Regions from separate parts of the Desulfitobacterium sp. THU1 genome, predicted to be linked through region 2. Evidence: riboswitches for the same ligand, from Rfam matches in the RefSeq annotation. Region 2 holds a riboswitch; the other holds the start of a gene.

Evidence for each region. Region 2 has a riboswitch for S-adenosylmethionine ahead of AAC978_RS06155 (methionine ABC transporter ATP-binding protein). Riboswitches for the same ligand answer to the same signal wherever they lie in the genome.
Region 1: it holds a riboswitch for S-adenosylmethionine, as region 2 does, so the genes downstream of both, metA (homoserine O-acetyltransferase MetA) here and AAC978_RS06155 (methionine ABC transporter ATP-binding protein) in region 2, are expected to answer to the same signal.

Annotation. Positions count from the first base shown of each region.
Region 1 covers NZ_JBBWUA010000001.1:185,919-193,584, forward strand. The annotation lists gene AAC978_RS00890 (aminopeptidase P family protein) at 1-362, shown strand, start outside; gene AAC978_RS00895 (exodeoxyribonuclease III) at 384-1,148, shown strand; SAM riboswitch class I at 1,309-1,415, shown strand; gene metA (homoserine O-acetyltransferase MetA) at 1,500-2,417, shown strand; gene AAC978_RS00905 (HD domain-containing protein) at 2,531-3,133, shown strand; gene serC (3-phosphoserine/phosphohydroxythreonine transaminase) at 3,637-4,719, shown strand; gene AAC978_RS00915 (phosphoglycerate dehydrogenase) at 4,809-5,972, shown strand; gene AAC978_RS00920 (DUF1015 domain-containing protein) at 5,992-7,230, shown strand; gene AAC978_RS00925 (PucR family transcriptional regulator) at 7,525-7,666, shown strand, end outside.
Region 2 covers NZ_JBBWUA010000004.1:212,885-220,550, forward strand. The annotation lists gene AAC978_RS06135 (MFS transporter) at 1-834, shown strand, start outside; gene AAC978_RS06140 (hypothetical protein) at 831-1,532, opposite strand; gene AAC978_RS06145 (MetQ/NlpA family ABC transporter substrate-binding protein) at 1,803-2,657, opposite strand; gene AAC978_RS06150 (methionine ABC transporter permease) at 2,839-3,516, opposite strand; gene AAC978_RS06155 (methionine ABC transporter ATP-binding protein) at 3,509-4,531, opposite strand; SAM riboswitch class I at 4,656-4,757, opposite strand; gene AAC978_RS06160 (YerC/YecD family TrpR-related protein) at 4,997-5,335, shown strand; gene hisZ (ATP phosphoribosyltransferase regulatory subunit) at 5,337-6,488, shown strand; gene AAC978_RS06170 (Crp/Fnr family transcriptional regulator) at 6,569-7,282, opposite strand; gene AAC978_RS06175 (aryl-sulfate sulfotransferase) at 7,525-7,666, shown strand, end outside.

The DNA.
Region 1 (7,666 bases), on a different contig from region 2:
TGTTCTTAAATGTCCATGAAGGTCCCCAAAGATTGAGCCAAACTCCCAACACTGTAAAGCTTGAAGAAGGTATGATATTGACCAACGAACCTGGTATTTATAAGGAAGGCAAATTTGGCATTCGTACCGAGAATATGATGGTGGTCGTTAAGGATGAAGAGACCGAATGTGGTCAGTTTATGCGCTTCGAGGCCCTGACCTATTGCCCGATTGACATTGCGGGCGTGGACCAGAGCCTACTCACTGATGAGGAAAAAGTGTGGCTCGCTGACTATAACACGATGGCTTATACCAAACTGGAGCCGTATTTGGATGATGAAGAAAAGGCTTGGTTAGCTCAAGAGATTGGGACTAAGCTGTAGCAATATAGGGGAGAGAAATAGATGAAACTTATTTCATGGAATGTTAATGGCATCCGAGCCTGTCTGAACAAGGGCTTTATGGACTTCTTTGAAAAGGAACAAGCGGATATCTTTTGTCTTCAAGAAACGAAGATTCAAGCAGATCAGGTTCCTTTTCAACTGGAGGGGTATCACCAGTACTGGAATTATGCTCAGAAGAAAGGCTACTCTGGTACAGCCGTGTTTACAAAACAGGAGCCCTTGCAGGTCACCTATGGCATCGGCAAGGAAGAGCATGATCAAGAAGGCCGCGTCATTACTCTAGAATTTGGGACCTTCTATCTCGTAACGGTTTATACCCCCAACTCTCAAAAAGAATTAGCGCGCTTAACTTATCGCATGACCTGGGAAGAAGAATTCCTAGCTTATTTAAAGAGCTTGGAAAAAACCAAACCCGTTATCTTCTGCGGCGATCTCAACGTTGCCCATACAGAGATAGACCTTAAAAACCCTAAAACCAACCGCAAGAACGCTGGTTTTTCCGATGAGGAGCGGGCTAAATTCACCGAGCTGCTAGAAAATGGCTTTATCGATACATTCCGCTACTTCTACCCAGATAAAACTGAGGCCTACACTTGGTGGTCGTACATGTTTAACGCACGAGCCAATAATGCGGGGTGGCGTATCGACTATTTCTGCGTCTCGGAAGCCCTCAAGGACCATCTGAAGGATGCCCTCATTTATTCCCAAGTCATGGGCTCCGACCATTGCCCCGTCGGCTTAGAAATCTCTTCACCATTTTCCTGAGACTTGCTTTCCGGGGGTGTTCCCTACATGTAGGGAACACCCCCGTGACGTTCTGAGTCTTCTCAGGCTTTTGTTATAGATCAGTTGACATAAATAAAGAGATGTAATAATATAATTTCTATAGCGTTGACCTACTACCTTAAATTAAATACAATCCAATATCTTATCAAGAGTGGTGGAGGGACTGGCCCAATGAAGCCCAGCAACCGGTATTCCCTAGAATACAGCGGTGCTAATTCCTGCGATGGAGCCATTGATAGATGAGAGAGGAACTTAAGACCGCAACCTCTTTCTTGTAAAGAGGTTTTTTTATTATCACTTATGTGTTGAAACACTTGGAGGAGAGATAACATGCCGATCAATGTACCCGATGGCTTACCGGCTGCCGAAATACTTACCCAGGAAGATGTTTTTATCATGGAAGAGGGTCGCGCCGAGCACCAAGATATTCGACCCCTGAGTATTGTGATTCTTAACCTTATGCCCAATAAAATAATCACCGAAACTCAGATTCTTCGCTTGTTAGGGAATTCCCCCCTGCAGGTTGATATTACTCTCCTCTATCCGGAAACCCACCTGACCAAGAATACCCCAGAGGAATACCTGATTAAGTATTATCAGACCTTCGATAGTATTAAGGACAAGAAATTTGACGGGATGATCATTACTGGTGCCCCCATTGAGCAAATGTCCTTTGAAGAAGTAGATTTCTGGCCGGAGCTCCAAAAGATAATGAATTGGAGTCAACACAATGTGTTTTCGACACTCTTTATCTGCTGGGGAGCGCAGGCTGGGCTTTACCACTTTTTTGGGGTTCCCAAGTATCCCTTGCCGGGGAAAATGTTTGGGGTATTCCCTCATACCCTCAATCGCCGGGATGTCCGTTTGCTCAGAGGCTTTGATGATCTGTTTTATGTGCCTCATTCTCGGCATACGGAAGTCAGAAAAGAAGATATCCTAAAGGTACCGGAGTTGGAAATCCTTTCTGAGTCTGAGGAATCAGGGGTGTATTTAGTCGGGACCAAGGGCGGACGGCAGATTTTCGTGACCGGTCATTCTGAGTATGATCCCCACACCTTGAAATCTGAGTATGATCGCGATGTGGCACAGGGACTCGCCATCAATGTTCCTCAGAATTATTACCCTGGAGATGATCCGAGCAGGCAGCCCACCGTCAAGTGGCGAGGCCATTCCAATTTGCTCTTTGCTAACTGGTTGAATTATTACGTCTACCAAGAAACCCCCTATAACTTGGACGAAATAAAGTGAAAAAGTATCTTAAGATAATATATCAGGGTCAAGGGTAAGAAGATCCGAAGAATCTAAATAAATCCCCAAATAGAATTCAAACTAATCATCAGACAAGAAAGAAGGATGCAAAAATGTCAAACTACGCACAGGATCGGGAGGCTGCTTGGCAGCTTCTTAATGAATATGTAAAAAGTGAGACCCTATTGCGACACTCGCTGACGGTAGAAGCAGTGATGCGTCATTTTGCTACCCGCTATCAAGAGGATCCGAACCTCTGGGGTAATATTGGCCTCCTCCACGATATTGATTATGAGATGTACCCCGATCAGCACTGCCGCAAAACGAGGGAAATTCTCACTCCCAAAGAATTAAGCGATGAATTCATCCGGGCCATCGAAAGCCATGGCTATGGCCTAGTCCATGATGTGGAACCCCGAGAGAATGTCGAGAAGGTTCTCTTTACCATTGATGAACTGACCGGTCTGATCTCGGCAACTGCCTTGCTTCGCCCCAGCAAAAGCATCCATGATTTAACCACAAAATCTGTCAAAAAGAAATGGAAACAAAAGAGCTTTGCTGAGAATGTCAACCGTGAAGTCATCGAAGAAGGAGCAAACCGCCTCGGTAAAGCTCTTGATGAGATTATCGAAGAAACCATCAAAGGAATGCGCACGATCGCTTCAGAAATTGGCTTAGAAGGCAACATCGAAGCAGGTCAAGAAGTTGGAAAATAAATACGCTAGCAAAAATATACAAAATAGCTCTTGACAGTCGAAGTGTAATAGATTAGAATCATAACATCGTTAAACTATAGCTGAACACAATGAACGGACGTCCTACGCTGATTAGGTATAGAGAGCTGACGGGTGGTGCAAGTCAGTCTATGAAGCCAATGGATTCCATCCGGGAGTGGCCAATGATGAATTGTGACGGGTTCCGCCCGATATTGCGGACATAAGTTGGCCGTATACGGCAACATGGGTGGCAACGCGGGAGTAACCTCTCGTCCCTAATTTGGGACGAGAGGTTTTATTTATTTTCCGCAATGCACTGCTTTTGCTTCTTCAGTTTGGAGAAGCAAGGTGGCATTCATCATTGTCCATGTGCTGAGATCGGCTAGAACTTGGGTGGCACCGCGGAATACCCGCCCCAATACTGGGGTGGGTTTTGTTTATTTTTAATTACCCAATATATGTTAATACACATAAATATTTATAATTAAGGGGGATATTACAAGATGAAGAAAGTCTACAATTTTTCGGCGGGCCCTGCTGTTCTGCCCCAAGAAGTCCTTCAAGAAGCAGCCACAGAAATGTTGGATTACCAGGGAACAGGTATGTCCGTCATGGAAATGAGCCATCGTTCCAAGACTATTGAAGGGATGATGCAGGAAGCAGAACAGGATTTGCGAGATTTGCTCCAGGTTCCCGACAATTATAAAATCCTCTTTCTTCAAGGGGGAGCATCCCAGCAGTTTGCCATGATCCCCATGAATCTCATGAAAAATCGAGTTGCAGATCATCTCAATACCGGGCAATGGGCCAAGAAAGCCATCAGCGAAGGAAAAATTTTTGGGAAGATCAATGTTATCGCTTCCTCAGAGGATCAAAACTATAGCTACATTCCCGATCTTAAAAATCTAAAGTTCTCTGAAGATGCCGACTATGTCTATATTTGCCACAACAACACCATCTTTGGTACCAAGTTTAACGAGCTTCCGGAGGTGGGGGACAAACCCTTAGTGACGGATATGTCCTCGGATTTCCTCTCTGAACCCATCGATGTTTCTAAATACGGCCTGATTTTTGCCGGAGCACAAAAGAACGTAGGACCTGCTGGAGTCGTGATTGTAATTATCCGCGAGGATTTGATCACCGAGGATGTTTTAGCCGGAACCCCTACTATGTTGAAGTACAAAGTGCATGTCGACAATAACTCTGCCTACAATACACCACCAGTCTATGGTATCTATATTTGCGGCAAAGTGTTCAAGTGGCTTAAGAAGCTCGGTGGATTGGAAGCTATGAAGAGAATCAATGAGGAAAAGGCTGCCGTCCTTTATGACTACCTGGACAACAGCATGATGTTTAAAGGAACTGTAGTCAAGAAGGACCGCTCCTTAATGAATGTTCCTTTTGTAACCGGCTCTGAGGAATTGGACGCTAAATTCATCAAGGAAGCAAAGGCTGCAGGATTAGAAAATCTTAAAGGTTACCGCACAGTCGGAGGAATGAGAGCCAGTATCTATAACGCCATGCCCATGGCAGGAGTCCAAGCTCTCGTCGACTTTATGAGAAAGTTCGAAGCAGAAAACAAGTAATGAAGGAATCCTGTGTCGTTTCGAAAAACAGGAAGTAATTTATGTGGGGAACGGCACAGTGTCGTTCCGAAAGAAGAGGAGTGTTTAATATGTTCAAAATCAATTGCATAAATAAAATTTCGGAAACAGGTTTAGGGCTTTTTACAGATCATTACGTGAATGTCGATCGTCACGAGGATGCCAATGGAATTCTTGTGCGCAGTGCAAAGATGCATGACCTGGATCTACCCAACACCATCGAAGCAATTGCTAGGGCAGGGGCCGGAGTCAATAATATTCCCCTAGAAAAATGTGCTGAAAAAGGAATCGTCGTCTTTAATACCCCGGGTGCCAATGCCAATGGTGTAAAAGAGATGGTTTTAGCCACGATGATTATGGCCGCCCGTAATCTTATTGGTGGAGTAAACTGGGTAACCTCCTGCCAGACCGATCCTGATGTGGCTAACCTCGTGGAAAAGAACAAGGCTAAGTTTGTCGGTACCGAAATCAAGGGCAAAAAGCTGGGAGTCATCGGCTTAGGCGCTGTGGGAATTCTCGTCGCCAATGCTGCCAATAAACTGGAGATGGAAGTCTATGGCTATGATCCTTATATTTCCGTGGAGCATGCTTGGAAGCTTTCTAAATTTATTAAACCCATCAAATCCGTAGATGATATCTTCCGGGAATGCGATTTTATCACGGCCCATGTCCCCTTAACAGATTCCACCAAGGGTATGTTCAATAAAAATGCCTTCGAACAAATGAAGGATGGAGTCATCCTCTTGAACTTCTCCCGGGATACTTTAGTTGAAGAGGATATGCTGCTAGAAGCACTCAAGACAGGTAAAGTCGCCAAATATGTTACGGACTTCCCTAATCCAAAAGTCTGTGGGACTGAGGGAGTTATCGCTATTCCACACTTGGGAGCTTCTACTGCTGAGTCGGAAGAGAATTGTGCGGTGATGGCCGTCGAACAAATGATGAATTATCTTGAGAATGGAAATATTAAGAACTCCGTAAACTATCCCAACTGTGATATGGGAGTCTGCACACAAGCAGCCCGGATTGCCATCAATCACAAAAACGTTCCCAATATGTTGGGACAATTCACCTCAACCTTAGCCAAAGAAAATGTGAATATCTCCGATCTCATGAACAAGAGTAAGGGCGGCTATGCCTATACGCTCATCGATATCGAGACTCAAGCCGAACTGGAGATGATCAATAAGCTTCGGGAAATCGAAGGGGTCTTACGGGTCAGAGTCATTAAGTAAGCACGACGGAGGGAAGAAGATGGCAACCATTAGACCGTTCAAAGCCTTAAGACCTAGGAGAGATATCGCCCACCAAGTGGCGGCCCTCCCTTATGATGTCTATAATCGAGAGGAGGCTCTCGAGGAAGTACGGAAGGAACCCCTTTCTTTTTTGCAAATCGACCGCGCTGAGACGCAATTTCCCGAGGATTTTAATCCCTATGATCCTCAGGTCTACCAGAAAGCTAGTGAGCTTCTGCAGAAAATGATTACGGAAGGTATTTTCGTTAGAGAAGAAAAAGCCTGCTATTACATCTATGAGCTCACCATGGATGGGCGAGCTCAGACGGGCTTAGTAGGGTGCGCAGCCATCGACGATTACTTGAATGATGTCATCAAAAAACATGAAAAGACCAGAGAAGATAAAGAGCTTGATCGTATCAATCATGTGGATGTATGTAACGCCCAGACCGGTCCCATCTTTCTGGCTTATCGTTCGCAGGCAGTGATCAATGAAGTGATTGAGCGCGTAAAAAAAGAACCGCCCCTCTATGATTTCACAGCCCCCGACGGGATCAAACATCGGGCTTGGGTGATCACTGAAGAACACGATCTGGGAAAAATAGAGACGGGCTTTGCGGCTATTCAAAGCATTTATATTGCGGATGGGCATCATCGTACCGCTTCAGCCGTCAAGGTTGGACTCAAACGCCGGGCAGAAAACGCTGATTATACGGGAGAAGGGGAATTTAATTTCTTCCTTTCGGTGCTCTTTCCCCATGACCAGCTCATGATCTTGGACTATAATCGGGTGGTCAAGGATCTCAACGGCCTCGGTAAGGAACAATTTCTGACTGAGATCACCAAGTCCTTTATGCTGGAAGAGCTAGGGGACACTCCTTATAAACCCAACGCTAAAGCAACCTTTGGTCTGTATCTAGAGGGAACCTGGTATAAACTGACGGCTCGGGAAGAGATTCGGTCGGCTGATCCTGTAGAAGGCCTCGATGTATCTTTGTTGCAGAATCACCTTTTGAAGCCGATTCTTCAGATCATAGACGTTCGAACGGATAAACGCATTGACTTTGTAGGCGGAATTCGAGGGTTGAAGGAGCTAGAGAAAAGAGCGAACAGTGATATGAAGTGTGCCTTTTCCTTATATCCGACCTCCATCCATGAGCTGTTTGCTGTCTCGGATGCAGGACTGTTGATGCCCCCCAAATCCACTTGGTTTGAACCAAAATTGAGGAGTGGGCTATTTATCCACGAACTGGAGTAATGATTGAATCGAGTAAAGTATTCACAAAAAGGATTTCTTAGTAGGAGTGATTTAAAACACATCCTGAGGATCCGATATGGTGTATCCTGAAAGGAGAGGTGCAACCACTCAAAGAGTAGTTCGCCCCTCCTTTTTGCTTCATGCATAGGGTGGACATGTTTTGAAACATGTCCACATAAAGGTATAATATTATAACAAAGGCAGTTACCTAGTTTCACTGATGTAGATGGAAGCTAGGCAAGGTCGTTATACTTTCTGACAGCAAATTAGATTACCAGGAAGGAGGACAAGAGTATGTATGTTGAGGAATCCTTAAAGCTGCAAAATGAGCTTCTAACCACATTGGTTATAGGCGGTGGTCTAAAAGAACTTGTAGAAAGCCTCTCAAGCTTCATAGAAAGGGGTGTAATCATCACCAACCCTTCTTATCGAGTTC
Region 2 (7,666 bases):
CCGGCCTTTGGCTGGCATATTGCCTTTTTCATTGGCGCCATCCCCGCACTCTATGTATTTTATCTTTGGAAATACATCCCCGAGTCGCCACGGTTCCTTGAGGAAAGTGGCCGGCTACAAGAGGCAGAAGCTGTGTATCGCATGGTAGCAGGGGAGGATGCGCATCCTCTTGATGCTAATTTATCGATGGATGCTAGTGTAGTTCACCCTAAGCAAAGAGTGAATCGAGTAACCTTAGGGGAACTATTTTCTAAGAAATTTGTGCGGCGTACTGTATTTCTGTGGCTTTTATGGTTTGGCATTGTGTATTCTTATTACGGAATTTTCACTTGGTTACCCTCTATCCTGGCTATTAAGGGTTTTTCCTTGACCAAGAGCTTTAGTTACGTCATTGTTATGACATTAGCTCAAATTCCCGGCTATTTTACAGCCGCCTTTTTCGTGGATCGAATCGGTCGCAAACCCACTTTGGCTACTTTCGTTCTGGGCACAGCGGCTAGTGCTTTTTTCTTTGGACAAGCTGACAGTGTGACGATGATCCTTGTCTTTGGTTCACTCATGTCCTTCTTTAATCTCGGTGCCTGGGGAATTCTCTATACCTATACCCCTGAGCTCTATCCGACCAGGGCACGGGGAACAGGAGCAGGATGGGCAGCAGGATTTGGTCGGATTGGGGGTATCTTAGCTCCAGCTGTGGTTGGCAGAATGTTAGGAGCTTCCATATCCACGGAAACGGTTTTCTTAATGTTTGCGGGAGTACTTGTCTTAGTTGTGATTAACGTACTTATCCTTGGTGAAGAAACCAAGGGTCGGCCCATGGATGAAGTGTCCTAGAGAATTTCCTTGGAGCGATATTCCCAGAATCGGTTGGATACTAAACGGAGACAGAAGGGATGCCTGCTCCAGTTATTGATATTATCTAGGGAAAGAAGTAAAGCGTAAGCTTGTCGGCAGGTACTGAGTAAGGGGTAATTTTTGCAGAGAAAGGCGAGATTAGCGAGGATGGCTTCTTGGCGCTCTTGGTGAAAAAGGTTTTGCACATAGCGCCGACTTAAAGGACTTAGGCGATATTGGGCGAGATCCGCAGCGAGAGGCTTTAATTCATCCTTTGCGAAATGAATGACAGCTAGTTGAGGTAAATCCGCGAGTAGATCAGCACCTTCTAAAAAGTGCAAAAGGCTTTCTTGGATAGATAACGGCGAAAAAGGGAAGGTTCCTGGGGTTTCCGCGAGGACACGAATGCGTAATAGGTTTGCCCTGAGAAAGTCAGACTCCTGCTGGATCGGACTAATCTGTGCCTTTTCGAGATTGCGAATAACTTTCCCTAAGTGCACATTGCCATCACAAGCAATGTATTCCCATTGGGGAAGCAGCGAAGTGAGAAGGTGGCCAAGATAGGCACCTTTTGATTCAAATACCTGATAGCGTATTAGGGTAGTAAGGGTTTCCTCATTGGGGTAAGCTAAGATACTGCGCAGCATCTCAGGATGCATGCTTAGCCGAGTTTTGATTTTCTTATCGAAGGAATTCATAGGGGTTTCTCCTCATCTGTTTAGGATGAAATTTCGTAGCTTAATCATCCTAAGTATTGTTGTTGTTAGTGTGTGAGGGCGAACCCGTTCTATTCCCGCAAAAATATGGTAAATCAATCAGGAAATATATAAGGACTGAATTTTGCTTTTAAGTCTTACATAAATGGAAAAGGCCGCCTTCCACATTTTTTGTGGAGGACGGCCTTTTTGATTGAAACATTCATAAAATCCAATTGGGTAACTTAAATTTAGCAAAGGATTAAAGATCTCTTAGAATGCAGGAATTACTGAACCCTTATATTTATCTTCAATGAATTTCTTAACTTCTGGGGTGTTGAGGGCTTTGACTAATTTTTGTAGGTTGGGATCATCTTTGCGATCTTCCTTTGCAACTACGATGTTGGCATATGGAGAGTCCTTGCCTTCAAGGTAAAGGGCATCTTCTGTTGGGTTTAAGCCACCTTCTAAAGCAAAGTTAGTGTTGATGACAGCCGCGGCAACTTTTGCATCACCAAGAACACGGGGAAGTTGAGCAGCATCTACCTCAGAGAACTTTAGATTTTTAGTATTCTCGGTAATATCCAAGATGGTTGCTTTAACACCGACACCTTCTTTGAGTTTAAGCAAACCGGCAGATTCCAAGACAGCTAAAGCGCGTCCGCCATTGGAAGGGTCGTTGGGGATAGCAATGGTGTCGCCATCCTTGAGTTCTTCAGCTTTGGTGATTTTCTTTGAATAAAGACCCATGGGTTCAATGTGAACCGTACCAATCACGGCAAGCTTCAGTCCTTGATCAATGGTGAAGGTCTCTAAATAAGGGGTGTGTTGGAAGTAGTTGGCGTCAATTTCACCGGAATCCACGGCCGGATTGGGTAGGGGATATTCAGTGAAAATAACGACTTCCAGATTGACGCCTTGTTTTGCTAATTCAGGTTTGATGAATTCGAGAATTTCGGCATGGGGCACGGGGGTAGCCCCTACCTTGATGGTGACAGGCTCATTGGTATTACCGGTATTAGCCGGGGGTGTGGTTTGAGCAGTGTTTCCGCACCCGGTTACAAGTAGGGAAAGAGCAACTACGGAGCTAAGCAGTAAAGTAGTTAGTTTGCGATGTGAACGAATCATAATTTTTCCTCCTTTGATGTTCCTTTTTTCTCTTTGCATCATCTTTTAGCGGATGATTACTGATAAAGACATGTTGTGTTTACCTTCATTGCTAAATATATGTTACAAGTCCATTCCCTAAGCCTGTTACGGCGACCGGTACGCCCATGCCCAGGTTCGGGGTTGGCTTGAAACAACCGTATTAGTGATGAGTCATTCGGCGTGCAAGCATCGTACCAAGGGATTGGATGACTTGGACGATAAGCACAAGAATGACAACGGTCAAAAGCATGATATCCGTTCGGAATCGGTTGTAGCCATATTGAATAGCTACGGCCCCTAGACCACCGCCACCCACGGCACCGGCCATGGCTGTGTAGCCAATAATGCTAATGGTGGTGATTGCAACACCCAAGACAAGAGAAGCTTTGGCCTCGGGAAGAAGCACTTTTTTGATAATTTGCCAGGGAGAAGAGCCCATGGATAAGGCTGCTTCGATCACCCCGTAAGGGACTTCCTTGAGAGAACTTTCGACCATCCTGGCCACGAAGGGTGCCGAGGAAATGACGAGGGGGACGATAGCTGCTGTCGTACCGATATAGGTGCCGACAATGGCACGGGTGAAGGGAATAATCAGAACTAATAAGATGATAAAGGGTATAGAACGGAAAACATTGATTATTGTACCTAAGATACGCTCAACCCAAGGGTTGGGCAGGATATGATTCGGTGAAGAAATGACCAAGATCACCCCTAAGGGGACTCCCAGCACATAGGCCAGCAGGGTGGAAGCAATAATCATATAGAAGGTTTCTCCGGTTGCCGGAGTTAATAGTTGGACCATGGTATCCCAATATTGGGGGTTGGCAAAATCAAACATGCTGGATCACCTCCACCTTAAGTTCACGTTGGTCAAGATATTGATGAGCTAAGGCCAACTGTTCAGGAGTTCCTTGCAACTCCAGGGTTAAAGTGCCAAAAAGAGTAGAGCGGAGATGATCGATACTTCCATAGAGTATATTAGCCCGTACATCGCATTCTTTCATCAGATCGGCGATGATGGGGTCCGATGTCCTTGAACCTAAAAACTGAATACGGACAATTTGAGAATTGGGATGAGTGGCCAATTCCTGGAGTAAATCCAGGGGCAGTTCATTAGGGAATACAGTCGAAATGAACTCCTTGGCAATACGGGATTGGGGTTGGATAAATACAGCTTCCACCGGACCTTGTTCCGCAATCTTGGCTTCATGGATTACTGCAACATCAGTGCAGATTTCCTTAACTACTTTCATTTCGTGAGTAATCATGATGATGGTTAACCCGAAGCGCTGATTGATGTCGCGCAGGAGTTCCAAAATGGATAGGGTTGTTTGCGGGTCTAAGGCCGAAGTTGCTTCATCACAAAGCAGTACTTTCGGATTCGTCGCTAAGGCACGAGCGATACCTACTCTTTGCTTCTGTCCGCCGCTGAGTTGAGAAGGATAGACCTGGGCTTTATCTTCTAGGCCCACTAAGGGTAGCAACTCCCTAACTCGTTGTTCAATCTCAGGCTTTTTATAGCCGGCGATTTCTAAAGGAAAGGCGATATTATCGAAGACCGTGCGCGATTGGAGCAGATGAAAGTGTTGAAAGATCATACCAATCTTTTGGCGAGCTTGTCTGAGCTCATGGGCGGACATTTGCATCAGGTCCTGATCATCAATAAAAATCTTGCCGCTAGTGGGCTCCTCTAAGCGATTGATGCAACGGACCAAGGTACTCTTGCCGGCACCACTTAAACCGATAATCCCATAGATAGCGCCCTGAGGAATATGAAGAGTAATATCTTCAATAGCCGTTACTCGATCCTTGCGGGAGGTATAAACTTTAGTTAGATTCTCTATTCGTATCAAGGGTATTCCTCCTCGTCATATTCTAAAAGTTAAATGCTCTAAAGGCAGGTTAAAAACAATCATTTTAAAAAACTATATAATAAAAAACTCCACGAGGAAATCCGCGGAGTTATCTTCGGCTTTCCTCTCATCTCCCAGTATTTTTCCTGCAGGATTTAGCACCGTACATTAAATGCCGGTTGCCGGGTTTCATCGGGCCAGTCCCTCCACCTACTCTGGATAAGAGTGATTTATTAACTTTTAAGTCAAGAGTGAATCTTGATAGAATCTATATTAGCATAGAGCAATGTTCTTTGGCAAGTCATTTTTATATAACAAGGCAAGAAAATTCATCTGTAATAATGTTAGCAATTGAGGCAAATATGGTTAATGATAGACAAATTTGCTAAAGAAGGCTGAAGAATATTGACAAGGGCGCAATACTTTAATAAATTAAAGTATAGAAGTATAAGGAGATGAGCGATAATGAAAGAACATGAAGATGATGTTTTTCAAGGAATTGATCCGCGCTTGCGTGATTCATTAACTGATGCACTTTTTGATGCGATTTTACTATTAGAAGATCGAGAAGAATGCTACCGATTTTTTCAAGATATCGCCACTGTCGCCGAGATTAAGTCTTTGGCGCAGCGTTTAGAAGTAGCTAAACTCCTTGAGAAGAATGTAACCTATACGACGATCGCCCAGGCCACAGGTGCCAGTACTGCCACAATCAGCAGGGTCAAGCGGTGTCTGTTTTTTGGTGCGGATGGTTATCAGATGGTATTGAAACGATTGTCGGAGCGAGAAGAGGGGGAGAAATAATATGCCTCGTAGCTCTTTAGGGTTGAGAATCCCAGAGGGGATGCATGATATCCTACCGAATGAGTTGGCCATACAGGATCAAGCGGAAGGGTCCGCTCTTGATTTGTTTAATGCTTGGGCTTATCAGAAGATCGTCACTCCGACCTTAGAGTATGGATCGTGTATCCAACCGGTGGAGGAAGAAGGAGATTCCTTCTTTAAGCTCTTTGACCGCCGTGGACATGTCCTTGTCTTGCGTCCGGAGCTAACCACCCCCATTGCGAGGATGGTCAGTACACGGATGCGTGGTGGAAATATGCCTTTGAGATTATGTTACGCTGCCGATGTATTCCGCTATTCTAAATCTCATAAGCAAGAATTTCGTCAAGTAGGGGTAGAGCTTGTCGGCTCAGCTTCCCCGTTAGCCGATGCCGAGGTGATTGCGTTAGCCTGTGAAGCCCTCAGTCGAATCGGTGTTAAGGGCTTTCAGATTAATCTCGGGCATATGGGGATATTTACTGGAATTATGGATGAACTAGGAGTAGCTGAAGCTTTTCGGATAAATTATCAAGAAAAGTTAGCTCGCAAGGATTTTGTGGGTATCGAACGCTTGGTCAAGGAGGGTGGCTTAGAAGGAAGAGTTCAGGAGATTCTTTTAAAGCTACCTCATCTTCACGGCACTGAAGAGATGTTGGGTCAAGTTCTCGAATGGAGTCAGGAACCTTCGCTGCAGGAATCCGTAGAGGCATTGCGGCAGGTCTATCGCTACCTAAGAGATTTTGGTGTTCAAGACAAGGTGTCTCTGGATTTGGGGATTTTACGGGGGTTTAGCTACTATACAGGGGCGGTTTTCGAAGGTTATGTACCTGGAGTAGGCTTCCCCATTGTTGAAGGGGGTCGCTATGATTCCTTATACTGTGAGTTCGGCGATGATTACCCGGCCACTGGTTTTGCCATCAATCTAAAAGCCATTATTGAACAGTTGCCTCATAGTCAGGCAGACCTAGCGGAGATTTTTGTCTTTGGCCAGGACACTTCAAAAGTAATCGCGGAAGCCCAAAGACTACGTCAAGAGGGTAAAAAGGTGGAGATGAGTTTAGAGTCATTAACTTCGGGCGAGGCAGAGAAGCTAGCTACCAGTAAAGGGATTAGGGATCTATATTGTGTAGGATAAGATTCGGAACAGCACAGGGGTCGTTCCCTACGGTTAAAAACGTAAGGAACGGCCCCTGTGCTAATTTGTTTCTGTGACACCTACTCACCGCTAAACATATTTTTGAGTTTTTCGGTATCCTTGATAACGATTTTGTCGTAGGTGTAATCAATGATTCCTTGGTCTTTCAGGTAACGAATATTCTTCGTGATGGTTACGCGATGGGTGCCAAGCAAATTAGCCAAGTCCTGATGCGACATTTTAATTGTAATATTTGTGGTGATTCCTTTTTGAATTTCATAACACGCTAAACTGTATAAAATATGGCTGATGCCTTCGCAGGTGTTGCGTGTGGATATATCTTGTAGCTGTGAAGCCAGTTTACGAGATATACCTGCCAAGCTTTTCAAAATAAAGAGATTAAAATTAAAATCTTCTTTCAAAAGATCTAAGAAAACTCTATTTTCAAAATAATAGAGCTCAGCATCTTCAACAATACGAGCCTCAAATAAGCTCGGCTGTTCATGAAAGAAAAATTGCTCGCCAATCACGCAACCTGTTCCCGTCATATTACACGTTTTAATAAGACCATCTTTGCCTATGAAGTTTGTGCTAATTAAGCCGGACTTAATAAAATGAACTCCCTTCGGCCTATCACCAACTTTGATGAGATAGTCGCCTTTTTTTTTGAGAATTCTCCCGGAACTCCTGTGGATATGTCTTTCCCAAATAGTTGAGGATAGTCCCTGACATTCCAGAAGGGTTTCATTCAAAAAGAAGGAGGTTGTAATATGTTCTACTAATTCCTCTTTCATGATTTCTTCCTCCTATTGTCATTTTACATGAGATAAGTTGCACATTGTAATTATTCTATCATACCTTCGCCTTATTTATAATGCCCATATAAGAAAGTATAAATTTATCTTATAGATCGAATAACTTTTTTTTATAGATTGTAAATTGCGTTACAAAGTTTTGTGAAATCATGTGCTAATTTATAGCTAAGAGGCCAAAGGGCTTAGTTAACAATATTACTAAACTAAAGGAGTGTTGTTTTATGGGTCAACCTTTCATTCATCCGACAGGGGTAACGATTTATGATCCTGAAAAGTGTTTTAACGGCTATACCGTTATGCAAGTCATGGGTCTAGGCTGCGTCATCATTGATATGAACGGAAATGTGGTTCGCGTCTTCAAGG